DNA from 4 places in the Limosilactobacillus portuensis genome. Region 1 is predicted to be linked to each of the others. Evidence: predicted binding sites of a transcription regulator. Region 1 holds the regulator's gene; each other region holds the start of a gene.
The links. The regulator HrcA, encoded in region 1, represses chaperone genes, less so after heat shock. The targets are predictions, from matches to a motif close to TTAGCACTCNNNNNNNNNGAGTGCTAA.
Positions count from the first base shown of each region.

Region 2: the regulator HrcA is predicted to act here: its motif matches at 5,166-5,192, upstream of PRK60_RS02405 (Hsp20/alpha crystallin family protein).
Region 3: the regulator HrcA is predicted to act here: its motif matches at 4,920-4,946, upstream of clpP (ATP-dependent Clp endopeptidase proteolytic subunit ClpP).
Region 4: the regulator HrcA is predicted to act here: its motif matches at 2,560-2,586, upstream of groES (co-chaperone GroES).

Region 1 is NZ_CP117296.1:1,025,761-1,033,547, reverse strand. It holds gene infB (translation initiation factor IF-2) at 1-1,585, shown strand, start outside; gene rbfA (30S ribosome-binding factor RbfA) at 1,601-1,966, shown strand; gene truB (tRNA pseudouridine(55) synthase TruB) at 2,025-2,924, shown strand; gene ribF (riboflavin biosynthesis protein RibF) at 2,939-3,904, shown strand; gene PRK60_RS05175 (hypothetical protein) at 3,993-4,364, opposite strand; gene hrcA (heat-inducible transcriptional repressor HrcA) at 4,479-5,528, shown strand; gene grpE (nucleotide exchange factor GrpE) at 5,541-6,116, shown strand; gene dnaK (molecular chaperone DnaK) at 6,138-7,787, shown strand, end outside.
Region 2 is NZ_CP117296.1:498,717-506,503, reverse strand. It holds gene PRK60_RS02435 (MFS transporter) at 1-1,041, opposite strand, end outside; gene PRK60_RS02430 (Fur family transcriptional regulator) at 1,161-1,616, shown strand; gene PRK60_RS02425 (amino acid permease) at 1,707-3,041, opposite strand; gene PRK60_RS02420 (VanZ family protein) at 3,200-3,724, shown strand; gene PRK60_RS02415 (hypothetical protein) at 3,762-3,929, shown strand; gene PRK60_RS02410 (HdeD family acid-resistance protein) at 4,069-4,596, shown strand; gene PRK60_RS02405 (Hsp20/alpha crystallin family protein) at 4,656-5,087, opposite strand; gene PRK60_RS02400 (aldo/keto reductase) at 5,370-6,218, shown strand; gene PRK60_RS02395 (metal-sulfur cluster assembly factor) at 6,295-6,618, opposite strand; gene sufB (Fe-S cluster assembly protein SufB) at 6,630-7,787, opposite strand, start outside.
Region 3 is NZ_CP117296.1:1,358,371-1,366,157, reverse strand. It holds gene uvrA (excinuclease ABC subunit UvrA) at 1-1,170, shown strand, start outside; gene rapZ (RNase adapter RapZ) at 1,412-2,281, shown strand; gene PRK60_RS07030 (gluconeogenesis factor YvcK family protein) at 2,302-3,288, shown strand; gene whiA (DNA-binding protein WhiA) at 3,302-4,243, shown strand; gene clpP (ATP-dependent Clp endopeptidase proteolytic subunit ClpP) at 4,304-4,897, opposite strand; gene PRK60_RS07015 (hypothetical protein) at 5,544-5,675, shown strand; gene gap (type I glyceraldehyde-3-phosphate dehydrogenase) at 6,479-7,492, shown strand; gene PRK60_RS07005 (phosphoglycerate kinase) at 7,586-7,787, shown strand, end outside.
Region 4 is NZ_CP117296.1:1,408,151-1,415,937, forward strand. It holds gene PRK60_RS07185 (YSIRK-type signal peptide-containing protein) at 1-351, opposite strand, end outside; gene groL (chaperonin GroEL) at 555-2,183, opposite strand; gene groES (co-chaperone GroES) at 2,239-2,523, opposite strand; gene PRK60_RS07200 (redox-sensing transcriptional repressor Rex) at 2,703-3,359, opposite strand; gene PRK60_RS07205 (ABC-F family ATP-binding cassette domain-containing protein) at 3,623-5,572, shown strand; gene proB (glutamate 5-kinase) at 5,796-6,596, shown strand; gene PRK60_RS07215 (glutamate-5-semialdehyde dehydrogenase) at 6,982-7,787, shown strand, end outside.

The sequences.
Region 1 (7,787 bases):
AGCTAAGGAAAAGGTTGAAGAAGATATTTCAGATATCGATAAGATGTTTGAAGAAGAGCAAAACAATACGGATCACTTAGTTTCTCGTCCACCAGTTGTTACGGTTATGGGACACGTTGATCATGGTAAGACTACGTTGCTTGATAAGCTTCGTCACTCACATGTTACTGAACATGAAGCTGGGGGAATTACTCAGGAGATTGGTGCTTACCAAGTTCATTACAAAGATGATCTAATTACATTCTTGGATACGCCAGGACACGCTGCCTTTACTGAAATGCGTGCTCGGGGAGCTAATATCACTGATATTACTGTATTAGTTGTTGCCGCAGATGATGGTGTTATGCCTCAAACCGTTGAAGCTATCCACCACGCCCAAGCTGCCAAAACACCAATTATTGTTGCAGTTAACAAGATTGATAAGCCAGGTGCTAATCCGGAACGAGTAATTGAGGAATTAGCTAAGTACAACTTGATTCCAGAAGACTGGGGTGGTGACACAATCTTTGTTAACATCTCAGCTAAGTTTGGGAAGAACATTGATGAATTGCTTGATATGATTCAACTCCAAGCTGAAATGATGGAACTTAAGGCCAACCCAGACCAAAATGCTGCTGGTTCCGTTGTTGAAGCACGACTCGATCAAGGTAAAGGATCTGTTGCTACTGTTCTGGTACAACAAGGAACTTTACATGTCGGTGACCCAATTGTTGTTGGAAACACTTATGGCCGTGTTCGGACAATGACGAATGAAAATGGTCGGCGGATTAAGGAAGCTACCCCATCAACTCCTGTCGAGATTACCGGGCTTAATTCTGTTCCGGAAGCAGGGGACCGCTTTGTTGTCTTTGACGATGAAAAGACTGCCCGTGCTGCTGGTGAGAAGCGTGCAGAACAAGCACAAGAAGAAGAACGAAAGCGGACTTCTCACGTTACATTGGATAACTTATTTGATACGATGAAGAAGGGGCAAATGAAGACCCTCCCATTAATCATTAAGGCTGATGTTCAAGGTTCAGTAGAAGCACTTAGTCAAAGTTTGCAAAAGATTAAGGTTGACGGTGTTCGGGTTGATATTATTCACCAAGCCGTTGGTGCAATTAATGAATCCGATGTAACATTGGCTGAAGCTTCTAATGCCGTTATTATTGGTTTCAATGTTCGGCCAACTTCACTTGCAAAGTCATTAGCTGATTCAAATAAAATTGATATTCGTCTCCACCAAGTAATCTACAACGCAATTGAAGAAGTTGAAGACGCAATGAAGGGGATGCTTGAACCGGTTTATAAAGAAGAAACTATTGGTCAAGTTGAAGTACGGCAAATCTACAAGGCTTCTAAGGTTGGGACAATTGCCGGGGGAATGGTAACTTCTGGTAAGATTACCCGTGACTCCAAGGTTCGGCTTGTTCGTGACGGAATTGTCGTTTATAGTGGTGAACTTGGCAGTTTGAAGCGGTTCAAGGACGACGTTAAGGAAGTCAAGGCTGGCTTTGAATGTGGTTTGACAATTCAAAACTACAATGACATTAAGGAAAATGACGTTATCGAAGCCTACCAAATGAAGGAAGTACCAGTTAAGTAAACCGAGGTGATTAAAATGCCTAATAAGCAATATCGTGTTGATCGATTAGCTCAGGAAATCCAACGTGAAGTTGACGATATTCTCTTAAAGCGGGTTCGTGATCCTCGCGTACAAGGAGTAACCATTACTGGTGTAGATGTTACTGGTGATCTTCAACAAGCAACAATCTATTACAGTATCTTGTCTGATAAAGCTTCTGATATGGAAAAAGTTCAAGCTGGTTTGGATAAAGCAACTGGTTTAATTCGGAGTGAATTAGGTGCACGGTTGAACATTTTCAAAACACCTGAAATTAAATTTGAACGAGATAAATCAATTGCCTATGGAAGTCGGATTGATCAGCTGATCAATAAGCTTCACCAGCAAGAACAAGATAAGTAATTAAGGATGAACGAGCTGGGAGCTATCTCTTAGTTCGTTTTTTTATGGAGAGAATTATATGGATGGAATTATTCCCTTGTACAAAGAACGTGGAATGACAAGCTTTGATTGTGTCAGTCGGTTGCGGCGGATATTAAAGACCAAGAAGATTGGTCATTCAGGGACGTTGGATCCCTCTGTTGATGGTGTTTTGCCGATTTGTGTTGGTAATGCGACTAAAGTGGTAGAATACTTGATGCAGTCGGGCAAAGAATATCAGGGAGAACTAGTAATCGGGAAAGCGACAACGACTGAAGACTTTGATGGTGAAGTGATTGAAACTAAGCCAGTCGAAGAAGCAATTAGTAGTGAACTAATTAAGAGAGCAATGCAGAAAATGACGGGAGAAATCATTCAGATTCCACCAATGTATTCTGCCGTCAAGGTGAATGGTAAGCGTCTTTATGAGTATGCCCGTGCTGGTGAAACCGTGGAACGACCGCGACGGAAAGCGTTGATTAGTAGTTTTGTTATGTGTCGAAACGAATATGATTTAGAACATCAAGAACAACACGTTTATTTTAAGGTAAAGTGTAGTAAAGGAACTTACATTAGGACACTTGTCGCCGATTTAGCGCGCTCGCTTGGCTATCCTGGTGCGATGAAGTGGCTAACCCGGCTTGAAAGTGGTGGTTTTACGCTTGACCAGACTCTGAGCTTAAATGATATTCAAGATGCAGTAGCTCATCAAACAATTAATCGTCATCTTTACCCAATTGATTATGCCCTGAAAGACTATCCAGCAGTAGAATTAACTCCAGTACAATGGCAGTCTGTTCAGCATGGTGGCTGGCTTAAGGAGGATGAGTTGCAGACAGTAGCAAATGAAGTGGTCCTGAAATATGACGGTTCGACTAAGGCGCTATACCACTTAACGGCTCAGGGATATAAGCCAACAAAGATGTTCTCTGTAAAGTAAAGGAGGAAGGACAAGTGGAAGTAGTAAGAATCCACCACCCGTTGCAAAAGGAGTTAGTGCTTACAGGTCCGGTAGTACTCGCAATGGGCTTCTTCGATGGTGTCCATCGTGGTCACCAACAAGTGATTAATACTGCTAAAAAGATTGCTGAACAGGAGGACCTCCCGTTAGCAGTTTTAACTTATGATCATGCGCCCGGAATCGTTTATCAACAATATCCAGGTGGTTTTAAATACCTGTCAACAACACCACGAAAGCTGGATCTTTTAAAACAATTAGGAGTAGATCTGGTATATTTGGTTAGCTTTACTTCTTCATTTGCGAGTCTCTCGCCACAAGAATTTGTTGATCAGTATTTAATTGGTTTTCACGCCAAAACAGTGGTGGCGGGGTTTGATCATACTTATGGTAAAGCTGCGGTGGCAACGATGGCGCGTTTACCGGAGTACGCTAACAGCCGATTTAACGTAATCACGGTTCCAAAGTTTACCGGTAATGGTAACCACAAGATTGGTTCGCGGGTTATTCGTAAAGCGATTGATCAAGGGAATGTTGAATTGGCTAACCAGATGCTAGGTTATTATTACACGACAACGGGGATCGTTGTCCATGGCTTAGCACGGGGGCGCACACTAGGCTTTCCAACAATTAACGTTGAAACTCCTGAAAGTGAACGTCTTCCCGGTATTGGCGTATACACTGTTCAAGTGCAAATTGGTCAAGAATGGTATGGTGGAATGGCGAGCGTTGGTCATAACATTACTTTTGGTGATCAAAATAAACTTACTGTTGAAATATACCTTTTTGACTTTGATCAGTTGGTATACGGCGAAGAAGTTAGAGTTCGGTGGTTTTATTATCAACGTGGTGAAATGAAATTTAATGGCGCTGATGAGCTTGTTGACCAGATGAAGCAGGATGAACAATTAGCTCGTCAGAATTTACAAAAAATAGCCCCTAGTATAAAGTGGCTAATTTAGATTTTACAATTGAGTTTGGTGAGGTTAGGCACTGCTAATTATGAAAAAGGCCGGAAAAACATTTTGTTTTTCCAGCCTTTTTACCTTATTAATGACGACTTGCCTGATGATTGGCTGATTGACTAATTTTATGAACGTGTCGCTTAAACTTCATACCGCCGTCCGTGACTAACTTGAAGTGACGCATTTTAGCGTTGAATGGACGGTTTGATAATCGTATTGAAACCCAACGACGCATGATCTCTATCATTTCATCAAGCTCTTTACTAAGGCGATCGTTATTGGCCTTCATTACAGCATCATGAATGTCAGTTTGTAATCGATTAATCAAATTATTATGATAGTCAAGCAACTCCCTTGTTGGTGGGGCATTGCGGTAACTATTGAAGAGCTTCTGAATAATTCGCATAGCATCTTCGGGACCACTTGGCTGAATAAATCGTTGCTTCTTATGTTTCATTGAAAAACTCCTAGATTTTATTTGACGTTTCTTGACTTTTACTATTCAGATTGTTATATTATACATGTGTTTAGCACTTAACCCTATAGAGTGCTAAAAGGGGAAGTGATACAAATGCTAACACAGCGTCAAAACAAGATCCTGCAAGCGATTGTACGTCAATATACCGCAACAGGTCAACCTGTCGGGTCAAAACACCTGGCAGAAAAATTACCTTTTAAGGTAAGTTCTGCTACGGTTCGAAATGAAATGGGTGTTCTTGAAGAAGTTGGTTTTGTTACCAAAGAGCATTCATCTTCAGGACGGGTACCTTCTAAAAAGGGTTACCGTTATTATGTTGACCATTTGCTTGATCCAGAGGTTATTACTGACAACGATTTAGTAGTAATCCAAAATTCACTAGGAACAAGTTTTCAAAAGATTGATGAGATCATTTCGCACTCAGCTGATATTTTATCTGATCTTACTTCCTATACAGCCTTTACACTAAAGCCTGAGCAAGCTGATGTTCGGTTGAGCGGATTTCGGGTTGTTCCGTTAGGTAATCGAAAGGTGATCGCAATTTTAGTTACTGATAGCGGTGATGTCGAAAGTCAGGCATTTACGTTACCACGAAATTACGATACAGATGCTCTTCAAGCGGTTATTCGGATGATTAATGACCAGCTGGTGGGGCAGCCATTAGCTAACGTGATGAAGCGCCTGAATGATGATATTCCGCTTCGGGTGATGCACTACATGCAAAGTGCAGATGGCTTTTTGGATCTTTTTGATAGTGTCGTGTCAAGGGCAGCACGTGAGCAATTCTTTGTTGGCGGCCGGCTAAATCTCTTAGATTTCTCAGAAAAGCATGATTCGGTTGACTTACAGACACTGTATAGTTTGCTTGACCATAACGATCAGTTATCGAATTTGTTAGATTCAAATGTTTCTGACGATGGAGTAAACGTTAAGATTGGTTCTGAGATTTCAAAAGATAGGGCCTTGGATAACTATAGTTTGATCACGGCAACCTATGATGTTGACCAATATGGTAAGGGCATTATTGCAGTACTAGGCCCAACGAGGATGCCTTATTCACGGACGATTGGTTTAGTGAATGCATTTCGTCAGGAGCTAGCAAAACGACTTTTAAACTTTTACCGTCATTACTACGATTCATAGGAGGCGAGTCGATTGGCAGAAGACAAAGCTGCAAAGCAAACAGGTAAAGAAGCAAAGCACCAAAGTCAGGGTGCTGCTTCTGAAAAGAACGACCAGTTTGATGCTAAAAAGTTACAAACTCAAGTGACAAAATTAGAAAGTCAAGTTAAAGATTTGCAACAGCAATTAGATGATAAGGACGATAAGTATTTGCGGGCTGAAGCAGAAATACAGAATATGACTACCCACTTTAAGAAAGAGCGTGCTCAATTACTGAAGTATGATGGTCAAGACTTAGCCAAGTCCGTTTTACCTGTTCTGGATAACCTTAAGCGAGCACTGACGATTGAAGTTCACGACGAAAATGGTCAGCAGTTAAAGAAGGGGATCCAAATGGTTCATGACCACCTAATCAATGCATTAAAGGACCACGGAATTACGGAGATTGATGCAGACGGCAAGCCGTTTGATCCGACCCTTCACCAGGCAGTACAAACAGTGCCGGTGGAAGGTGATCAGAAGGCCGAAACAGTGGTAAAAGTACTGCAGGCTGGTTATCAATTAAAGGATCGGGTTCTTCGTCCTGCAATGGTTGTAGTTGCACAATAAAAATAAGAGAGGGAATAAACAATGGCAAGTAACAAGATTATTGGTATTGATTTAGGTACTACAAACTCCGCCGTTGCCGTTATGGAAGGTAACGAGCCAAAGATTATTACAAATCCAGAAGGGAGTCGGACAACTCCATCTGTTGTTTCATTTAAGAATGGTGAAACTCAAGTTGGTGAAGTAGCAAAGCGTCAAGCAATTACTAACCCTAATACTATTTCATCAATTAAGAGTCATATGGGTGAAGCCGGATATACCGTTGAAGTTGACGGCAAGAAGTATACCCCACAAGAAATTTCTGCAATGATTCTTCAATACTTGAAGAAGTACGCTGAAGATTATATTGGTGATACAGTTAGCCAAGCAGTTATTACTGTTCCTGCATACTTTAATGATGCTCAACGTCAAGCTACTAAGGATGCTGGTAAGATTGCCGGATTAGATGTTAAGCGGATTATTAACGAACCAACTGCCTCATCACTTGCTTATGGTCTTGATAAGAAAGACAAGGATGAAAAGATCCTTGTTTATGACCTTGGTGGTGGGACTTTCGATGTTTCCATTCTTGAATTAGGTGACGGTGTCTTCCAAGTCCTTTCAACTAATGGTGATACTCACCTTGGTGGGGATGACTTTGATAAGAAGATCATGGATTGGTTAATCGATGGCTTTAAGGAAGAAAATGACGTGGACTTGTCTAAGGATAAGATGGCGCTTCAACGGTTAAAGGACGCTGCAGAAAAGGCTAAGAAGGACTTATCTGGTGTTCAAGAAGCCCAAATCAGTTTGCCATTCATTTCTGCTGGTGAAAATGGTCCGCTACACCTTGAAAAGACATTGAGCCGGGCACAATTCAACCAATTAACTAATGATTTGGTTGAACGGACTAAGCAACCAGTTATGAATGCATTGAAGGATGCCGATTTAAGCTTTGATGATATTGATGAAGTAATTCTTAATGGTGGTTCTACTCGTATTCCAGCTGTTCAAGAAATGGTTAAGGAATTAACTGGTAAGGAACCTAACCACTCCATCAACCCAGACGAAGCGGTTGCCCTTGGTGCTGCTATCCAGGGTGGTGTCCTTACTGGTGATGTTAAGGATGTTGTTTTACTTGATGTTACGCCACTTTCACTTGGGATTGAAACCATGGGTGGGGTATTCACTAAGTTAATCGACCGGAATACCACCATTCCAACATCCAAGAGCCAAATCTTCTCAACTGCTGCTGATAATCAATCTGCTGTTGATATCCACGTACTTCAAGGTGAACGGCCAATGGCAGCTGATAACAAGACTTTAGGGAACTTCCAACTTACCGACATTCCAGCTGCTCCTCGTGGTGTTCCTCAAATTAAGGTTACTTTTGATATTGACAAGAACGGGATTGTTAACGTTTCTGCTGAAGACCAAGGAACTCATAAGAAGCAAAACATCACCATTAAGTCTAACTCTGGCTTAAGTGATGAGGAAATTGAGCGAATGAAGAAGGACGCTGAAGAACACGCAGCAGCTGATAAGAAGAAGAAGGAAGAGGTTGACTTGAAGAACGAAGTTGACCAAGAACTCTTCCAAGTAGATAAGACCTTGAAGGAAGTTAAGGGTAAGGTTCCTGAAGAAGACATCAAGAAGGCCGAAAGTGCTCGTGACGACTTGAAGAAGGCTAAGGAA
Region 2 (7,787 bases), 530 kb from region 1:
CATCCCCACAAGCATTGTCGGTTTAAAGCCAATTTTGTCGGCTAACTTTCCCGTTAATGGATTAAGAATACTTAACAAGGCAGCCCCAGGAACAAGCGACATTCCCGAAACAAACGGACTAACTTTAAGCACTCCCTGGTAATACAACGGAAAAATAATCGTTGTAACAATCAAGGCAATGTAAGAGATTGAAGTTAGTAAAATTGCTAAATCGTAATTAAAGGTTTTCATTACCCGAAGTTCCAATAGCGGATTCGGTAGCTTTAATTGCCGAACGCAGAACCAAATAATTGCTAAAATACTGACAAGCAAGATTGTGCCACTAATTGTCCAGTTAATTTTCGCCTTACCAATTTGGTTGATTACGTACATTACGCCAATCAAACCGATAGACAAGAAAACAGAAAGCCAGTCAAGGCTACTTTCATGTCTCTTCATAACGTCACGGATAAGTCCTGAACCAGCCATAATAATGATCACAGTAATGATGATCATAAAGAAAATAAACAAGCTCTTCCAAGTAAAGAATTTGAGAATAATTCCGGAAACAATTGGACCGCAAGCTAATGCCGAACCCATTACTAAGCCAGCAATTCCCATTGTCGTTCCCCGAGCTTCTCGCGGCGTTATCTCAAGAAGAACTGATTGGTACGATGGGAACAGAACACCCACAGCAAAGGCCTCCATTGCCCGACCGATCATCATAAACCAGAAACCGGATACTCCCCAACTAGCAGGTGTCAAAATAATCATCAATGAACCAATATCAAACAGGGCTAGTGCACCAATAAACATGGTCTTAAAATTAAGGTTATTCAACATCCATGGGCTAATGGGCATGCTGACACACATGACTAACATGAAGCCAGTTGTTAGCCACTGTACTGTCGAGGCAGAAATTCCAAAAGCGCTCATTAACGTTGGATAAGCTGTCGACAGGGACGATTGACTAATCGACATCGTAAAAGTTCCAATTAATAGTGTAAAAATAAACCAGAACCGGCTATATGGTCGGCCATTTTGATCAATTGACTCTCTCATAAAATCCCCTTCTTTAGAATTATTATTAATAATCAAATTGTATTATAAAGTTTAAAATCACAATTGTAAATGTTATACTTAACGTAAATCAAAGCTCTTAAACTAGTGAGGTGAGTAAATTGGCTGAAGCAGAATTTGATCGAGCAATTGAACAACTTAGAGAAAATCACGTTAGGGTTACTCCCCAACGAAAAACGATTCTAAACTACTTGATTTCGCATCATACCCATCCTAGCGTGGAAATGATCTATGAAGATTTGAAGGATAGTGTTGATAACATTAGCATGGCAACGGTTTATAATACGTTAAAGCTTTTTGTCGATTATAACCTCGTCATCGAATTAAAGAATGGTGACGGCAGTACTCATTATGACTACTTTGGTCATCCTCACTACCACGTTATTTGTGATAATTGTGGTCAAATTACTGACGTGTTTGATCCCCATTTTACAGAAATCAGTAAGGATCTAGCTGCCATGACCAGAGAAAAAACCGGTTATCTCGTCACTGGCAATAATATTGAAGTTCACGGCATTTGTCCTAACTGCCAAAGAAAATTACATTTGAATAGATAAAGAATAGTTATTACCAAAAGAAAAGAGTGTAGTTCAGCAAAGAACTTATCAAAATAAGTTTTTTTATAAGTTTTTTTGTTGAACTACACTCTATTTTTGTTTTCGTGGCTGAGATAGTGAGGCAACTGCTAAAATTGCAAACCAGATTAAAGTAAAAATCAATGCTCCTAGCGTTTGTTTATCAAGACACAAAACGACTAAAACAAACGCTAAAAAGGTTAGTACTAGGTAATCAGTATACGGTGCTCCCGGAACCTTAAAAGACCGTTCTTGGGGATTAGATTGAAGGTACCTTAAATGAGTCACAATTATTGTTGCCCAGATAAAGAGAAAACTCGTCGTGGCAATACTCGAGATAACCGTAAAAACTCCGCCAGGCATTATCAAGTTTAAGATCGCGGCAATAGCAATTACGCCAGCAGAAATAATAACCGCTAGTGCTGGGACAGAATTTCGCGATAATTTGCTAACTAACCTAATTCCTGGCCGGTGCGATGTTGATGTTAGTTCCGCAAGCATCCGCCCCGTCGTATAGAGTGAACTATTGCATGCGGATGCTGCAGCCGTAACAACGACAAAGTTAATTAAACTGGCTGCTCCACGTAAGCCAATATCATTAAAAACCATTACGAAAGGACTCTTTGATGGTGCTAAGCGGTCCCAGGGATAGATACACATAATTACCGCCAATGCGGCAACATAAAATAGCAAGATTTGAAAAGGAATTGCGTTTATTGCCCGGGGAATAACGTGACGTGGATTCTCCGCTTCAGCTGCCGTCATCCCAACCATCTCAATTCCAACAAAAGCGAATACTACCATTTGAAACGAAAGGATGAACCCCTTTGCGCCAGCAGCAAAGAAACCGCCATTATTGAATAAATTCTCCGGTGAAGCAACATAACCACTAGTACTCTTAAAACTAACCAGCATCATACCAATCCCAACAAGAACTAGCAATGCAATTGCCAAAATTTTAATTAATGCAAACCAGAATTGTAATTCACCAAACGCACTAACAGTAATTAAATTAATGCATAAAAGGACAATTAATGTTAGCAACCCCGGTATCCATTGAGGAACGCGAGGAAGCCATAGCTGAAAATACATCCCAATTGCAGTGATTTCTGCCATGGCTAATGCGATCCAGCAAGCCCAATATGCCCATCCCGTAATGAAGCTTACTCGTGGACCAAGGTAAACACGAATTGCATCAACAAATGAGCGGTAATTAAGATCTGACATCAAGAGCTCACCAAGTGCTCGCATAATCCAAAAGCAGATAATTCCGGTAATGATATAAGCTAGTAATATTGCAGGACCTGCAGAGTGAATTGCTTGACCTGATCCTAAAAATAGTCCAGTTCCGATGGTGCCACCAAGTGCCATTAGTTGAATATGGCGACTTTTTAGGCTACGCTTCATTTTATTTTGTGCCAATATGGTTCAATTCTCCTTAAATTTAATTTCTCGTAAAAAACCATTAATAACCTATCGCTTTTTAGATTATTTTATTTGATAATGGTAAATAGTTTATCCGAATTTTTATTATATACCTTTTTTCATGAAAGGAGGGAATGAATTTGTTACACTGGTTTCCATTTTGTGGTTATTTTGTTATCGCACTTGTTTTAGCAATTAATTTTTCTTCGCGTTATCAGCAATTTAGTAAGCGATTAACAATTTTTGCTTTTCTATGTTATTTTGTTATCATCCTTCGTCTCTGCCTAACTCCAGTTACCTTTAGTTTTATTACTGCTAACCGTAATTTACGCTATTTTCACGGAGTACCATACAACCTTCTTCCCTTTCAACAGTTAGATTTAGAATGGTTATTAAATATCATCATGACGATCCCACTAGGTATTTTATTATATCTGGTCAACCGAAAAAATTCTTTTGTTACTATTCTTATTCTCAGCTTTTTGTTTAGTTTCTTTATTGAGGGAAATCAATTTGTCTGTGACTTTCTTTTCCACATTGGTCGAGTAGCGGATATTGATGATATTATTACCAATACCATTGGTGGAATAGTTGGCTTTTATGGACTAAAATTACTTGATCGAGGATTTATTGATAAAATAATCCATCCTTTTTTCCTATCATAGAAAAGTTTGGTAAACTATTACTGATGAGGTGATTATAATGATTTCAAACGAACAAAGGGCTCACGATATTGCTATTGCTTTAGTTCAAGCTAATGGCAAGGACATGAAGCCAATCGAAGCATATCATGAATATATCAACTACCTTCTACCAATTCTTAAAGAGATCGACAAGGATTTTAAGAACGGTATCAAGGAACATATTTAAAAACTAGAGACCGATGAAGCACCTATATCTTTCATCGGTTTTCTTTCTGCTTACAAACATTCTGGAGGTAACATATAGTACAACCATTATTTCTTTTTTTGCGGTATGATTAACTTATCAGAGAAAGGAGCTATGCGCTATGAATAATGTTTCGCATCGGCGGTTCGACTGGTTTAGTTTACTTATTGGAATTCTTTTTATTCTTGGAGGATTTCTCTCGTTTTCACGACCAGATAAAACCTTACATTTATTGTCTGTTATTATTGGAGTTGTCTTCCTTTTTGATGGGATCTTCGAACTAACAATTCGGCGCCGCTTTCTTCGTTCACTCGGTGAGGGCACTGGCTGGATTGTAGTTCTTGGCATATTGAACATCGTCTTAGGAATCATCTTTGTCTTCCATCCCGGCTTCGGCACATTATACATTGCAATTATTTTTGCTATCTGGTTTATTTTGGATTCCATTATGGAATTTTCCGTTGGCCGTCTTTTCAAGGGTGTCAGTGGTGGTTACTACTGGTTAACCATTATCTTTAGTATTCTCGGGGTTATTCTAGGAGCAATCCTCCTCTTTAGTCCTGTTGTTTCCGCTTTAACAGTTGTTTGGATTATTTCTGTTTTCCTAATTATCTTCGGTGTTCTAAAGATTGTTCAAGCTTTTAATTAAACAAAAGAGGTCCTAGCATTCAGCTTTTGAACGCTAGGACCCTTTTCGTTAGTCATCAATTAATCAATTTCAATCCGCGTATCGTCATCACTTTCAGCCTGCTTCTTTGGTAAAACAAGTGAAAGAACACCGTTTTCATAATGAGCAGTAATGTTCTTCCGTTCAACATCTGGCAAACGGTATTGCCGACTCATTTGACCATAACGCCGTTCACTGTGAAGAATGTGACCATTCTTATCTGACTCATCATCAATAGTGTCACGGTGACCAGTAATGGTTAAAATATTATTTGTGTAACTAATATGAATGTCTTTCTTGTCAAAGCCTGGCATATCAATTTTTACTTGATACTGCTTATCATTTTCTTCAATGTCAGTCTTCATGTGATCTTCAACTGGCGTAAAGTCAGAGAAGAAATCATCATTCATTAAGTTCTGCATGTTCATCATGTTATCCAAAAAGTTATTCCGACGTGTTAAATCGTTAGCCATAATAAAGCTTCCTTTCCGTTAACTTGATCTTGATTACATTACCTATCTTAATCACTAGAAGAGAAAGCGCAACTATTTTTAGCACTTTAAGTAAAAGAGTGCTAAAAATAGTTTTACCTTTATTGACCAATTCCTATATGACAAGCTTTAAGGAATTACTACTTCCCCACAAAAATATAAATTTTAATTTAAACATATGAAATAATAATCATATGTTATTCAGATGTATTTATGGAAAAAGAATGGTAGGATCAAATCGTAATTAAATTAAGGAGGGATTTGATGATCACAGTACAATTAGGTCAAACAACTGTACCAGCAATTGGCGTTGGTACGTGGAATATTGGTGAGGAACCAGCAAAACACGGCGAAGAGGTAAAAGCAATTCAAACAGCAATTGATGCAGGAGCAACCGTCATTGATACTGCCGAAATGTATGGTCAGGGACGTTCAGAAAAACTTACCAGTGAAGCAATTAAGCCGTTTGACCGGTCAAAGCTTTATCTCATCGACAAGGTACTACCCCAAAATGCCAGTCATCAACGATTGGAAAAAAGTCTTGATCGGAGTCTTAAGCTAATGCAAACTGATTATTTCGATCTTTACCTACTCCACTGGCGAGGCGGAATCCCCCTTGCAGAAACGGTAGATGAACTAGTTAAGATGCAAACTAAGGGAAAGATTCGTCACTGGGGCGTCTCTAATTTTGATGTTGCTGATTTGGAAGAATTATGGGCACTTCCTCACGGTCGAGAATGCGTTGCTAACGAAGATCTGTATAACCTTGATCGCCGGGGAATTGAATATGACCTTCTCCCTCTGATGCGGGATAATGACTTACCATTAATTGCTTATTCACCGCTTTCTCAAGGAGATCGATTAAGTGGTAATTTAGCAGTCAATCCCCTCCTAAAAGAATTAGCTGCTAATCACCAAGCAACGGTCTACCAGATAATGTTAGCCTGGGTAATCCGTGATCAGCATACCTTAGCAATTCCCAAGGCTGCTAGTCCCGTCCATGCAAGAGAAAATGTTGAAGCATTAAACATCACATTTAGTCATGATGAGTTAGCTGCCTTAACAAAAGCTTTTCCTAAGCCAACCCACAAAGAACCATTAAGCGTGATTTAAAATAATTTCACTAAAAAAGGCTTTAGAAGTCCACGATTTTGGTCTTCTAAAGCCTTTCTGTATTTATTCTTTTCGCTTAAAAATGAACTCCCAGTGCCATCCGGGCAAAGCGACTCATTTTATCTGGTCCCCAAGCTGGCTCCCAAACGAGGTTAATCTCACATTTCGTAATCTCCGCTACTTGGAGAACGGCCTCCTTAATCATTTTATAAAGCAAATCACTGATCGGACAGCCCATCGTTGTTAAGGTCATCGTAATTTTACATTGTTGATCATTAACCTCAATGTCGTAAATAAGGCCCAGATTGACTAGATCAATCCCCAACTCTGGATCAATCACGGTTTGTAATTTTTCAAGGACCTCTTGTTCAATAGGACTTAATTTCTCTTTATCTAACATGATAATCCCCCTTAGCCAATCGAACCTTCCATTTCAAAACTAATCAGTCGATTTAGCTCAACTGCATATTCCATTGGCAGTTTCTTCGTAAAGGGTTCTACAAAGCCCATGATAATCATTTCCGTCGCTTTTCGTTCGCTAATTCCCCGACTCATCAAGTAGTAAAGTTTCTCTTCGGAGATTTTCGAGACCTTAGCCTCATGTTCCATTGTGACATCCGAATTATTAATTTCATTGATTGGAATCGTATCGGAAGATGACTGGTCATCCATGATAATTGTGTCACATTCAACATGGGCCTTTGAACCGTTAGCTTTTTCGGTAAAGCGGATATTGCCCCGATAATCCGTTGAGCCACCCGTCCGGGCAATCGACTTGGAAACGATTGAACTAGAGGTGTTCGGAGCATTATGGATCATCCGCGCTCCTGAGTCTTGATGAATGTGATCACTAGCCACTGCAATCGAGAGCATTGTCCCCCGGGCCCCCTTGCCGTTAAGGTAGACACTCGGGTACTTCATGGTAACTTTGGAGCCAAGGTTTCCATCAACCCATTCCATTGTAGCGTTCTCGGCTGCAGCTGCCCGCTTCGTCTCCAAGCTATAAACATTCTTTGACCAGTTTTGAATCGTCGTATAACGGCAATAAGCGTCTTTTAGAACATTCACTTCAACTACTGCGGCATGCAGACTATCAGACGAATAGTTTGGCGCAGTACAGCCCTCGACGTAATCAACACTAGCGCCCTCATCAACAATAATCAGCGTCCGCTCAAACTGCCCCGTATTCTCCGCATTCAACCTGAAATAAGCCTGGATTGGCGTCTTGACCTTAACGCCCTTAGGAACATAAATAAAGGACCCTCCAGACCAAACGGCACCGTTCAACGCAGCAAATTTATTATCAGCTGGTTTGACTAACTTTCCAAACCACTTTTTGAATAGGTCTGGGTACTTTTGTAAGGCAGTGTCAGTATCCGTGAAAATGATCCCTTGTTTGGCAAACTGTTGCTTCATGTTATGGTAAACAACCTCTGACTCGTACTGGGCAGCTGAACCAGCTAAATATTTTCGTTCTGCTTCTGGCACCCCAAGACGATCAAAAGTTCGTTTTAGTTCTTCAGGAACGTCCTTCCAATCCCGGTACTTCTTAGCGGTCATTTTCTGATA
Region 3 (7,787 bases), 330 kb from region 1:
CCGGGAGCAGGAGCTAATGGTGGAAAGGTAATGGCTGCTGGGACACCAAAACAAATTATGCGTTCCAGAAAATCACTAACAGGCCAGTATCTTTCTGGTAAAAAGATGATTGAGGTTCCTAAAGAACGCCGGGAGGGTAATGGAAAACACATTATTCTTAAGGGCGCTGCTGAAAATAACTTAAAGAACATTAATGTTGATTTTCCTCTTGGTAAGTTTATCTGCGTAACTGGTGTTTCTGGTTCTGGGAAATCAACTTTAGTTAATGTGATTTTGAAACGAATCCTGGCACAGAAGTTGAACAATAATTCTGCTAAGCCAGGCAAGTATAAATCAATTAGTGGAATTAAAAATATCGAGAAGGTAATTGATATTGATCAATCGCCAATTGGGCGAACACCACGGAGTAATCCTGCTACATATACTGGTGTCTTTGATGATATTCGCGAGCTTTTTGCTCAAACAAATCAGGCAAAGATGCGCGGCTATAATAAGGGACGTTTTAGTTTTAACGTAAAGGGTGGTCGTTGTGAAGCTTGCCATGGTGACGGAATTATTAAGATCGAGATGAACTTCTTACCAGATGTTTACGTTCCGTGTGAAGTCTGTCATGGAACACGTTATAATTCAGAAACCCTTGAAGTTGAATATAAGGGAAAGAATATTTCACAGGTTCTGAACATGACCGTTTCTGAAGCCTTGAAATTCTTTAGTGCAATTCCAAAAATTAAGCGAAAACTGCAAACAATTGAAGATGTTGGTTTAGGTTACGTAACTCTAGGTCAACCAGCTACTACACTTTCAGGTGGTGAAGCCCAGAGAATGAAACTTGCTGCCGAACTCCATCGTCAATCACGAGGTAAAAGCTTTTATATTCTTGATGAACCTACCACTGGACTACACATGGATGATATTAAACGCTTGCTGGCGGTTTTACAGCGATTAGTTGATACTGGAAACACCGTCCTGGTAATTGAACATGATCTTGATGTTGTCAAATCAGCTGATTGGCTAATTGATCTTGGCCCCGAGGGAGGAGAAGCGGGTGGTTATATTGTTGCTACTGGAACTCCTGAAGAGGTTGCAAAGGTTAAGGAAAGTTATACCGGACAATATCTGAAGAAGATGCTAGAACGGGATAAGGCACTTGAAGAGAAAAAGCAACATTAAAGTTTCTAAATAACCTAGGGAAGGGATCCATTACTAACGCATAGCGATTCCTTGGAAAATGGTTCAAGAAGGCTTCAGAGTTCGAGATTGGCGAGCTTTGAAGCTTTTTCTGTGTCTTTTAAGTATTAACTAGCATTTCCTGAAAAATAATAAGACCTGCTTTAGTTTTAGTTATTAAAAGACACGCCCGGATTGTTGTGATACAATGATTAGGTATAAGTGTAGAAAAGAGGGGGAGAACATGGTAGAGAAGATGCGAGTGGTAATTATTACCGGAATGAGCGGTGCCGGGAAAACCGTTGCTGTTCATAGTCTTGAAGACTTAGGCTACTTCGTGTTCGATAATATGCTTCCTAACTTGGCAGAAAAATTTGTCGATGTGATGGAAAAAGCGAGTCAGTTTAATAAGGTAGCTATGGTAATGGATTCTCGTTCCCAGAGATTCTATGATCAAGTGCTGCCAAGTATTCGACAATTGAAAAGACGTGAAGATCTTGAGGTTAGTTTACTTTTCCTCGATGCCGCCGATGATAAATTGATTTCTCGTTATAAGGAAACACGTCGTTCACACCCACTATCACCTCATGGTCGGTTATTGGACGGAGTGACGGCTGAGCGAAAACTACTGAATAATCTTAAAAGTGAGGCAGACATTCGGATTGATACTACTTCTTTGACGCCACGAAACCTTAAACTAAGACTCAATAAAATCTTTGGTCATGGTGAGGGAAGCAATTTCTATATTGAAGTAATGTCGTTTGGCTTTAAGTATGGATTGCCGTTAGATGCTGACATTGTGCTTGACGTTCGTTTTCTCCCTAACCCCTTTTACGTTCCAGAGCTTAAACATTTGACAGGTAATGATGCTGCCGTCCAGGAATACGTGATGAAAAGCCCGTTAGCAAAGGAATTTTATGCTCATTTAAGGTCATTATTAGAAACGGCAATGCCAGGCTATATTCATGAAGGGAAAAGTAGTCTAACGATTGCAATTGGCTGTACTGGAGGGCAACACCGTTCCGTTACTATTGCAAATAAGATTGCAACTGATTTAAAAGCTGATGGTTATCAAGTTAATATTCACCATCGGGACGTCGATAAGGCAAAATAAAGAAGTAGAGGAAGGATTATATGTTTCATAAGCCAAAGATCGTTGTGATCGGGGGTGGAACTGGTCTTCCAGTTATCCTTCGTGGGTTACGCGATCAAAATGCTGATATTACAGCGGTAGTTACCGTTGCGGATGATGGTGGTTCATCGGGAATCCTACGAGATTATATTAATGTGGTCCCGCCTGGTGATATTCGAAATGTTCTGGTTGCTCTCTCTGAATTACCAAAATTACAGAAAGAAATCTTCCAGTACCGTTTCAAAACGACTGACCAATTTTTAGCAGGCCATGCCATTGGCAACCTTATTATTTCCGCACTTTCAGAAATGCAGGGTGACATTTTTGATGCAGTTCAGGAACTTTCAGAGATGATGGAGATTCGGGGACACGTTTTCCCTGTTTCTGATGAACCATTAACATTGAATGCTGAATTTATGGATGGCTCGACAATTAGTGGTGAGTCAGAAATTACTAAGGCCCATAAGCAGATTAAACGTGTCTGGGTAACGCCATCAAATGATGATGACGGTCATAAAGCAAAAGCGGTTCCTGAGGTTATTAAGGCAATTGAAAATGCAGATCAAATTGTTTTGGGACCGGGTAGTCTGTTTACAAGTATTCTGCCAAATTTGATGATTCGCAATGTTGCCCAGGCTGTATGCAGAAGTAGGGCAGAAGTAGTCTATATTTGTAATATTATGACGCAAAAGGGAGAAACCGATCACTTTACTGATGCCGATCATGTTCGGGTACTTAACCGTCACCTTGGGAAAGACTTTATTGATACCGTATTGGTTAATATTCAGCCAGTTCCCGATAATTATATTGACTTTAAGGAATGGAACGAAATTTCCCAGCCTGTGGGACATGATTTTCAGGGGCTCCGGAAGCAGGGATGCCGAGTTATTAGTTCCAACTTCTTACAGCTAAAGGATAATGGAGCATTTCATGACCGTGATAAGGTTGTTAATGAGTTAATGAATCGCCTCCATGAAGTTCATGATTAGGGGGTGACTAGCATTGTCCTATGCTAGCGAAGTAAAAAAAGAGTTAACGGCAATTAAGGTTCATCGTGATAATGCTAAAGCGGAACTAATGGCTTTAATCAGGATGAATGGCTCAATCGGAATTAGTAATCATCACCTAGTATTGAATATTCAAACTGAAAATCCTGCCATTGCTCGACGAATTTATTCATTGCTAAAAGACTTCTATCACGTTGAAAGTGAAATTGTTGTTCGGCGGAAGATGAAACTAAAGAAAAATAATCAGTATATTGTTCGTTTGCGTTATTCTGCAGAACGTGTTTTGGATGATTTACAAATCTTACAAGGGATGCAAATCAAGGAACAGGTTCCTGTTGAGCTGTTAAAGGATGAATGGATGGTTCGTTCATATTTACGTGGTGCATTTTTAGCTGGTGGTTCTGTAAATAATCCCGAAACTTCTCGATATCATTTAGAAATTTATTCTCTCTATGAAGAACATAATGAGATGATTGCTCGAATGATGAATAAGTTTGGCTTAAATGCGCAAACAACTGCTCGACGAAGCGGGTACATTGTTTATCTTAAAGAAGCTGAGAAAATTGCTAACTTTATGTCGCTAATTGGCGCAACTAATTCGATGCTGCAATTTGAAAACATTCGAATTGTTCGCGATATGCGTAATTCGGTTAATCGTCTCGTTAACTGTGAGAATGCAAATATGAATAAGATCGCTAATGCCTCAACTAAACAGATCGAAAATATTAAGCTCATTGAAGCAAGTGTCGGCTTAGAAAGCTTGCCAGATAAGTTACGCGAGATTGCTGAAACGCGGCTTGCTCACCAGGAAGTCAGTTTAAAAGAATTAGGAGAATTAGTTCCTGGTGGTCCAATTTCGAAGTCTGGTGTCAATCATCGCTTGCGAAAGCTAAACGCGTATGCGGATGAGCTGCGAACCAGAGCATTGACTAAATAAGAAAGTTTAAACGAAAATAAGCTGAAGGAAATTTTCCTTCAGCTTATTTTTGATCATTAGTTACTTTAACTTAGAATTGTTTTCCATAATTCCATCAAGCAAACCATAATCAACAGCTTCTTGAGCAGTTAAGTAGTGATCACGTTCGGTATCACGATTAATCTTTTCGATTGGCTGCCCTGAATTCTTGGCCAGAATTTCGTTAATCATCTTTCGTGTCTTCAGAATTTCAGTAGCAGCAATTTCAATTTCGGTTTGTTGGCCTTGGGCACCACCAGATGGTTGGTGAATCAAGACTTGTGAATGTGGTAAACCAAACCGCTTACCCTTAGCACCCGAAGATACTAAGACGCTAGCCATGGAAGCGGCCATTCCGATAACAATAGTTTGAACATCAGACTTGATGAAGTTCATGGTATCGTAAATTGCCATTCCAGATGTAACCACACCACCTGGAGAGTTGATGTAAAGGTAAATATCTTTTGTTGAATCTTGCGCATCTAGGAAAAGAAGTTGCGCAACGATTGAATTAGCCATATCGTCTTCAATTGGACCAGATAGCATGATGATCCGATCCTTTAGAAGCCGTGAATAAATGTCATAAGCACGTTCACCACGAGATGATTGCTCAATAACAGTAGGAACTAAATTCATAGTCGATTAGCCTCCCTTATTTTTAGCACTTGTTAGCATTAATTGCTAACTTATGTGAATACTATACTCGTTTGGTCAAAAAAGGTCAAATGATTTGTCGTGAAAAATAAAATGAGACTGGGAGTTTAACGGTCTCATTATTTTATTATGGTCAATTCGTGGTGTTTATACGGCTAAGCATCATTAATGATAGGGGGAGAGGAAATAATGAGCCGTATAGCATAGTTGGTATTAATTTAATTTAGTGAAGATCCTTAGCAATCAAACTGAGTTCAGTAGCAGCTGATTCTTTATCAAGGGTTGTCCAGTCGGTGTTGTTAAATTTAATGAATGCTTTGAATGTATCTTTAGTCATAATAAATTACCTCGTTTTCATATATTGGGACTTTTAATTGGCCCTTTTTTGTTTACGACTATATAGTACCTCCTATTGGTATACTTTGTAAGTTCTTTTGCTTATTAATTTTGTTAAAGATATTATTAAATTGGTATAGTTTAATTTGAAGAAATTTTTTTACTTTAGCAAATGCTGCTATGATAATCCTGACAAGAGATAGCATCTTATGAAGGGTTGCTTTTTAAATCCATGCCCGGTATAATTGGAACGTTAATTAATTTACGTTTAATATATAAGGAGGCATTTGCTATGCGTAAAGCACACCCATACGGCGTTCAAGGTCGTCGGCCAATTGCTCCTAAGTACAAGCGAGCATTAAAGGAAAAGAAGATTGAAGCTATTCGTAAGTGGGCTAAGGAAAAGCCAGCTGAAGAAAAGTAGTTTAATATCGTAATGGTTGACTGAATCTATTTTAGTCAACTTTTTTATTTACTTTATTTAATAATAGGGATCAACCGGAAGTTAACTTTCTTAGAGGAAAGACTGACTAGCATAGGACGATAAATATTGATGAAATCATTAAACAATAGTTAAGAAGCCGAGAAAAAACAAGACGTTTTTTCTCGGCTTCTTAACTATTACCAGCAATTTTCGAAACTACTGAGTCTAATCGCGAGAATCCAAATAGGCTCACTTCATTTCGTAACCCGAGCCTTCGAGTCTAACACAGCGGAGCAAGCCTATTCGGCTACGAACGACTCTGATGAGTTTATCATCATTCGTCGTTCTAGGTTAGCCCATCAGGCTCTTAAATGGGTTAATTCCCAGTTTCCCTCTATATTAAATATTACTAAAAAAGGAGACTAACAAATTTTGCTAGTCTCCTTATAAAAAATGCGCCCCCCGAGAGTCGAACTCGGATCTCGAGAACCGGAATCTCACGTGCGATCCATTACACTAAGGGCGCGTCAACAAATATTATATTATCTTACTTTAACTATAATTGCAACAATAAATTTTTATTTTTAATAATGATAACGTTTTCACAAGAAAAATAAAACTTTTCAGGCTAATTGGATAGACAAGTTAGTGAAATATGAGTATTATTAATACCGTAAGGTTGTAATTGCTAAGTCATGATCTGGTAGATGCTTAATACTGCTTAGATGTGGTTAGTATTGTATGAATGTGATTGAATTAGCAAAGACACTAATTATGTTTTTCCTAAAGGAGGAAATTGCAGTATGACTGTAAAGATTGGTATTAATGGTTTCGGCCGTATTGGTCGTTTGGCATTCCGTCGTATTCACGAACTCAACACTGATGATATTGAAGTTGTTGCTATCAACGATTTGACTTCACCAGAAATGTTGGCTTACTTACTTAAGTACGACTCAACCCAAGGTCGTTTTGATGGCGAAGTTTCATCAACTGACAAGGGTATCGTTGTTGATGGTAAGGAATACCCTGTATACGCAGAACGTGACGCACGTAACATTCCTTGGGTAAAGAACGACGGTGTTGACTTTGTCCTTGAATGTACTGGTTTCTACACTTCTGCAGAAAAGTCACAAGCTCACTTGGATGCCGGCGCAAAGCGTGTTCTTATTTCTGCTCCTGCTGGTAACATTCCAACTGTTGTTCCTGGTGTTAACTTGGATACTTTGAAGGCTGATGACAAGATTGTTTCAGCTGGTTCATGCACAACTAGTTGTCTTGCACCAATGGCATACTGGTTGAACAAGAACTTCGGTATCAAGGTTGGTACTATGACTACTGTTCACGCTTACACTGGTAGCCAAGCTGTTCTTGACCAACCACGTGGCAAGAAGTTCCGTAACAACCGTGCTGCTGCTGTTAACACTATTCCTCACTCAAGTGGTGCTGCTAAGGCTATCGGTCTTGTTATTCCTGAATTGAATGGTAAGCTTTCAGGTCACGCACAACGTGTTGCTGTTCCTGATGGTTCATTAACTGAACTTGTTACTATCATGAACAAGAAGGTTTCTGTTGATGATGTTAACAACGCTATGAAGGAAGCTGCCAAGGATAACCCAGCATTCGGTTACACTGATGACCCAATCGTTTCAACTGATATTATTGGTTCTACTTTTGGTTCTGTATTTGACCCATCACAAACCGAAATTATGGAAGGCGAAGATGGTACTCAATTAGTTAAGACTGTTGCATGGTACGACAACGAAAATGGTTTCACTTGCAACATGATCCGGACTTTGCTTCACTTTGCAAACCTTTAATCCGGAATGCTGAAATATTAGCGACATAAAAAAGGTGGGAGGAGGAGACTCCAACCACCCTTTTTCTTAACAAAGAAGGAGGAAACATAATTTATGGCAAAATTAACTGTTGAAGATTTACCATTAAACGGTAAAAAAGTTTTAATGCGGGTTGACTTTAACGTTCCAATTAGTGATGACGGTACTAAGGTTGAAGATGATAACCGAATCGTTGCCGCTTTACCAACTATTAAGTACGTTATCGAACATGGTGGTAAGGCTATTCTGTTCTCACACCTTGGTCGAATTAAGAAAG
Region 4 (7,787 bases), 380 kb from region 1:
CTTAACCGCATCTTGCGTAAGTGGTTGTTGTGTCTGGTCTGAATTAAGGGTTGTCGTTTCCGCAGTTGACTTTGATTTCTCCGAATTCTGGGCATTATCGCCTTGCTTATTTGACAAACTAACCGTCTTTTCAGACTGAATAGCTACCGCTGAAGAGGAGGCACTTTCCGAAGAACCCGTTTCAGGCTTCACCGGCGAATTGCTATCAGCGTGGGCTACCGTACTTCCTCCAATAACAATAGTAGTTCCTAGTAAAACTGAAGCAACGCCAACTGTAAGTTTTCTTAATCCGAAACGTTGACGTTGCTTTTCCATTTTACGTAAATATTCTTGAGTATTTCTACTAGACAATGTCCATTTCCTCCCCATTAGCAAACTATCTAATAATTAAAACTATAACTTCAATCGATTTAATTAATTATACGATCAATTTAACCTATTGAAAACTAATTCCAACAAATCAAACGATAAGCAAAAAGACTGTCAGCCCCTCGCTTTTTAACGAAGGACCGACAGTCTTTTAATTAATTAAATTTAATTTGTGATTAGCGGAATTACATCATTCCACCCATTCCGGCACCTGGTTGAGGAGCTGGAGTTTGGTTATCATTTGGTTCTGGCTTGTCAGCAACAACTGCTTCAGTAGTCAACAACAATGCGGATACTGATGCAGCGTTTTGAAGTGCAGAACGGGTAACCTTGGTTGGGTCAACAATTCCGGCTTCAACCATATCTTCAAACTTGCCATCAGCAGCGTTGTAACCAATTCCTGGCTTTTCGCTCTTTAATTGGTTAACAATTACTGAGCCTTCAACACCGGCGTTTTCAGCAATTTGACGAACCGGTGCTTCCAAAGCATCCTTAACGATGTTAACACCAGTAGCTTCATCGCCAGTAGCCTTAATGTCATCTAATGCTGGAAGAACGTTTACTAAGGCAGTACCACCACCAGGAACGAAACCTTCTTGAACGGCAGCCCGGGTAGCGTTCAAAGCATCTTCAATCCGGTACTTCTTTTCCTTCAATTCGGTTTCAGTTGCGGCACCAACCTTAACAACTGCAACACCACCAGAAAGCTTTGCAAGACGTTCTTGAAGCTTTTCCTTGTCAAAATCGGAAGTTGACTTACTGATTGCTTGCTTAATTTGGTCAACCCGTTCAGTGATTGCTTCCTTGGAACCCTTACCATCAACAATAGTAGTGCTGTCCTTAGTAACAGTTACCTTGTTAGCTTGACCAAGTTGATCAACGGTAGCATCCTTCAAACTCATACCTAAGTCATCAGAAATAACTGTACCACCAGTCAAGACAGCGATATCTTGCAATTGAGCCTTCCGTCGGTCACCAAATCCAGGAGCCTTAACAGCAACAACGTTAAAGGTTCCCCGAATCTTGTTCAAGACAAGGGTTGGCAATGCTTCACCAGTAATATCATCAGCAATGATTAAGAGTGAACGACCTTCTTGAACAACTGATTGAAGAAGTGGCAAAATGTCTTGAATGTTGCTAATCTTCTTGTCAGTAATCAAAATGTATGGGTTATCCAAATCGGCTTCCATCTTGTCATTATCGGTAACCATGTATTGTGACATGTAACCGCGATCGAAGCTCATCCCTTCAACGACGTCAACACTGGTTTCAACACCACGAGAATCTTCAATAGTGATAACACCATCGTTACCAACCTTTTCCATTGCATCGGCAATCAACTTACCAACTTCTGGGTTAGCAGCTGAAATTGAAGCAATTTGTGCAATGTCGTCCTTAGTCTTAACGTCATGGGACATCTTCTTCAATGCTTCAACAGCAACTTCAGTAGCCTTGTCAATTCCCCGACGAATACCAACTGGGTTAGCACCAGAAGTAACGTTCTTCATCCCGGCATTAACAATTGCTTGGGTCAAAACGGTAGCAGTAGTAGTACCGTCACCGGCAATATCGTTAGTCTTGGAAGCTACTTCTGAAACAAGCTTAGCACCCATGTTTTCAAAATGATTTTCTAATTCAATGCTCTTAGCGATTGTAACACCATCATTAGTAATGGTTGGTGTACCATAGCTTTGTTCAAGGACAACGTTCCGTCCCTTTGGCCCCATAGTGGTCTTAACTGTGTCAGCTAACTTATCAACACCGCGAAGCATTGAGCTCCGTGCATCTTCAGAAAACTTAATTTCTTTTGCCATTTTTTAATTCACCTCATATTAATATTAATGCTGTCATTTATTAAACCTTGATCGCTTATTCAACAATAGCAACAAGGTCCTTTTCATGAACAACGAGGTACTTTTCGCCGTCGTATTCAACTTCATTTCCGGCATACTTATCAAAGAGGACGCGATCGCCTTCCTTAACAACTGGTGCTAACTTTTCGCCATTATCTAAAGTCCGTCCAGCACCAACAGCAATTACCTTTCCTGTAGTTGGCTTTTCCTTAACGTTAGAAGCAAGAACAATGCCACCAACAGTCTTTTCTTCTTCTGTTTCTGCTTTAAGAAGAACGCGATCTCCTAATGGTTTTAACACGTTAATCCCTCCATTTTGATAAATTCCATACTCAAATTAGCACTCTCATGTACCAAGTGCTAATTACATTTTCTACTATACCATTTTTAGAGTTGATTGCAACCAATATGCTCTTCAGCGATGCTAACTAAAAAATCGCCGGTAATTACAGTTAACGTAACTACCGACGATTCTATAATTTAGTTTGTTTTCTCATCATGATTATTTTCAGCATAATTCTTGATGAAGTAAATTAACGTTTGAAGTTCATTAGTTAAGTCAATATTTTGCACTTGAACATTCTTGGGAACCGAGAGACGAACTGGCGTAAAGTTCAAAATTCCCTTTACCCCAACGCTAACTAATTGATCAGCAACCTTTTGAGAAGTTGAACTTGGAACGGTTAAGATCACGGCATCGATCTGCTGTTCCTTAATTTGCTTTTGCATCTCGCTTGCTGGATAAATCGGGATCCCGCTCTTTACGGTATTTGCTAATTCCGGCTTAGTATCGAACGCTGCGCTAATCCGTAAGTTAGTATCTTGATGGAAATTATAATTAAGGAGCGCGCTTCCTAACGAGCCGACACCAACAAGGGCCACGTTAGTAAGGGTATCCTGATTTAGGATCCCCTTGAAAAAGTTCAGCAGGCTCTCAACATCATAACCATAGCCCCGCTTTCCTAATTCACCAAAATAAGAAAAGTCACGGCGAATGGTTGCGGAATCAACCTGGACCGCTTCTGAAAGCTCCGTCGATGAAACCCGTCGTTTGTTTGCACTTAATAGTACACTAAGGTAACGGTAATAAATTGGTAACCGTTTGGCCGTTGCCTTAGGAATTTTCTTGGTAACCATTCTTTGTTATTCCTCCTACGATTTTTATATTATTCAACATTAGTGAGCTTTAAATCTTTACTCAATTTTGCTAGTTTGTGAAATCCAATTCTCTTATTATTCTAGCAACAAACTCTCCCATTGTGAACACTCAAACAAAATTATTTTCAAAAAATTTTCCATTTGCTTAATCGTTAACGTAATTTACAGGTTAATTTTTGTGAAATCAAGGTCAACCAGCGTATAATGGAAAGGTACATCTTTTGAAGAACGAGGTAAACAAAATGATTCTTTTGCAAGCCAATAATGTAATGCGTCGTTTTGGCGCGGATGTCCTCTTTCATGACATCAATCTCCAAATTCAAGGACATGGGCGAACTGCCCTTGTTGGTCGCAATGGTGCTGGAAAAACGACCCTCTTAAAAATGATTGCCGGAATCACAAGCCCCGATGAAGGAACAATCTCTAAGAGCAAGGATTTAACTATCGGTTACCTGGCTCAGGATCAAGGGTTAGACAGCCAAAATAGTATCTGGGCTGAACTTGATCTAGTATTTGCTCCCCTCCATAAAATGGAAAAGCAAATTCACCAGTTAGAAGATCAGTTAGCTTCACTTGATCCAGCAACTAAAGAATTTCAACTAACAACGGAGAAATATTCCCAACTTCAAGCTGAATTCAAGAAACGAGGCGGTTTTGAGTACGAATCGCGAATGCGGGGAATCTTAAAAGTCTTTGGGTTTGGAGAAGCTGACTACCAAACCGCGATCAACTCCCTATCTGGCGGACAAAAAACGAAGCTCGCCCTTGCTAAAATTCTTTTGCAGTCTCCTGACCTTTTGATCCTGGATGAACCAACAAACCACTTAGATATGAACGTCCTTGCATGGCTAGAAGATTATTTAAAAAGCTATCAGGGCGCTCTCCTTGTTGTTTCTCACGACCGCTACTTCCTTGACCGAGTTGTTTCCGATATTTATGATCTCGATAACCATACATTGCGGCATTATACCGGCAATTACACCCAATTTATGCAACACAAGCAGGAATGGCTTACTGCTGAATGGAAGCACTATGAACAGCAACAAAAGAAGATTGCGAAACTTGAAGACTTTGTCAACCGTAACATTGTCCGTGCATCAACCACAAAACGTGCTCAAGCGCGCCGGAAACAACTAGAAAAAATGGAGCGGCTGGATCGTCCCGAGACTGACGATCGGTCAATCCACTTCCACTTTCACAGTGATAAGGATAGCGGTAATGAAGTTCTTGACGTTGATCACGCGGTAGTTGGTTATAATGATCAGAAGCTTGCCGGGCCATTATCTTTCTCCGTTCGTAAGCCCCAACGAGTTGGAATTATTGGGCCCAACGGAATTGGTAAATCAACCCTGCTAAAGTCAATTTTGGATCGGATCCCGCTAATTAGCGGATCGATTAAGTTAGGTGCTAACCTTCAAATCGGTTACTATGATCAGGAACAGCAACAACTTCATCCCGAAAAATCAGTTTTAAATGAAGTTTGGGACGATCATCCAAACATTCCCGAAAAGGATATTCGCTCTCTCCTTGGTAGTTTTCTCTTCGTTGGTGATGATGTTTATAAACTTGTCCATGATCTTTCTGGTGGCGAGAAGGCTCGTTTAGAATTAACCAAACTTTCTTTTAAACCAATTAACTTCTTAATTCTTGATGAACCAACAAACCACTTAGATATTGATAGTCGTGAAGTCCTTGAGAACGCAATTAACGAGTTTCCTGGAACGGTCCTATTTATTTCCCACGACCGGTACTTTATTAACCAGGTTGCTACGGATGTTCTTGACATGAGCGCTACCGGAATTAAGCATTATGAAGGTGACTATGATGACTACCTTGAAGCCGTCAATAAGGAATTAGCTTCAACCGCAGGGCAAGAACAACAAGACAGCTCTACAGCTAAGCCCAAGAAATCCAGCGCTCAACAGTCTTACCAGCAAAGTAAGGAAACCCAGCGTGCCCGGCGAAAGCTCCAGCGACAGGTTGACAAGTTAGAAAACCAGATGGCTTCCCTTGAGGAACAGGAACAAGCACTTCAAGAGCAGATGAGCCAACCTGAAATTGCTACGGATATTGGTAAATTGACGGACCTTCAAAAACAACTAAATAAGTTAAACGAGCAGTCTGAAGAAGTCGAATTGGAGTGGACTAGTGCAGCTGAGGAATTAGAGAAGTTCGATCAAGAAAATAGTTGACTTTTCACCAAGAAGAAAGTAAACTGCAATCAAATGATCCAAGTAGGAAGTTCCAGAGAATGGTGGTCACCGGCTGAGAGCCACTTGCATAATTCCGAATCCTAATCATTACTAATCCAACACGTAAATAATATTTTTGAAAAAGAGTAAAGCATGTCTTTGAACGAGGATGGTAACGCCGTAACTGGTGCCTCGACTTAGGCATGCTTTTTGTTTAGAAGGGATGGTTAATATGGGAAAGCAGCATCAACGCATTGTCGTTAAAGTCGGGACAAGTAGTTTAATCTACCCCAATGGTCAGGTTAATTTACGAACGATTGACCGTCTTGCGTATACTCTCGCAACTTTAAATCATCAGGGGTACGAAATGGTTCTAGTTTCTTCTGGTGCGATTGGTGTTGGTCTTGCTAGCCTTGGCTTAACAAAACGACCAGCTGAAATTGCCCAGCAACAGGCCTTGGCCGCAATTGGGCAAACCGAATTAATGCGGATCTATTCCCAACGCTTCTTGGACTACCAGACTAAGGTCGGCCAAATTTTATTAACCCGCGATGTTCTTGATTATCCGGTTAGCCGTCAGCATATTCTAAATACAATTGAGACTCTTCTTAGTGATGCAGTCGTCCCAATTATCAATGAAAACGACCCAGTTTCGGTTGATGAGCTGGATCACCACACCACTTTCAGTGATAACGATGAACTCTCTGCTCAGGTTGCCACTAAAATTAAGGCCGATCTGCTAATCGTTCTTTCTGATATTGACGCTTTCTACGATCGTGATCCGCATAAATTTACCGATGCACACCCCATTCGTCACGTTAGCGAAATGACTCCAGAATTAGAACAAGCCGCAAGTGGTAGTAGTACCCAATTCGGAACTGGCGGGATGGTCACTAAGCTCCGGGCCGCTGCCACTATTATGCAGGCTAACCAACATATGGTCCTTTGCAACGGCCGTGATCCCAAAATTATCTTCCAAATCCTCGACGGTAACGAAGAAGTAGGAACGAGGTTCGGAAAATAGAGTGTGAGTCGTGACGAATTAGCAATCGAGTACTAAGGAATCCCGGACGATGATTGTCTTACAATCAAGGACGGGATAGTTAGACGGAGATTGCGGTCACGGCGAACACGTTTCGACTCAGTCGCCTAGAACGTTATCTTGAGGGAGCCTAGGCTGAACGCATTTAAAAATAGAGTGCCTTCGCCCCAAAGAGTTTCCGGAAAGCTAGCAATTTCTCCTGACGAAGGCGTCTCGTGCCTAGGAAGGAGGTTGCTAGCTCTAGGAAACTCGGACGAAGCACGTTTCGACTCGGTCGCCTAGAACACTATCTCTAGCAAATTCCTAGCGAGCAGAGACTATATAACAATAGGAGAAAACTCAAAATTCAACCAAGGAGGACTATCTCATGACATCACTTAATCAAATCGGTAAACAAGCGCAAATAGCTGCACGACAATTAGCAATCCTTGATACTGCATCTAAAAATAAGGGTCTCATTGCAATGGCTAATGCTTTAATTGCCAACCAAGCTACTATTCTTACAGCAAATAAACAAGACTTGGCTAATGCTAATGAAATGCCAAAGAAGTTTCTTGACCGCTTAATGCTCAACGAACAGCGAATCACTGACATGGCAAATGGCCTTCGCTCTATCGCCCAGCTTTCCGATCCGACCGCGCAAATTGACCGAGGATGGATTAGTGCTGACGGATTACAAATTATTCAACGGCGAGTTCCGTTGGGCGTCATTGGGATTATTTTTGAAGCCCGACCAAACGTTACTGCCGATGCTGCTGGTCTTACTTTTAAGAGTGGTAATGCGGTAATTCTCCGTGGCGGTAAGGAAGCATTACAAACTAATCTCGCAATTGCCAAGGTTCTTCGCGAGGCTCTTACCCAATCCGGACTTCCAGCCGATGCTATTCAAATGATCGCTGATCCAAGCCATCAAAGTGCTTGGGAAATGATGAATTTAACTCAGTATATTGATGTTCTCATCCCCCGAGGCGGTCGTGGCCTTATTCAACGAGTTGTTAAAACCGCAACCGTTCCCGTAATTGAAACAGGAGCCGGTAACTGTCACGTTTACGTCGATCGTGATGCCGATCTTGAAATGGCAACTGCAATTGCGGTTAACGCCAAGGTTCAACGCCCATCCGTCTGCAACGCTGCTGAAAAGCTACTAATTCATAAAGACATCGCTAAGCAATA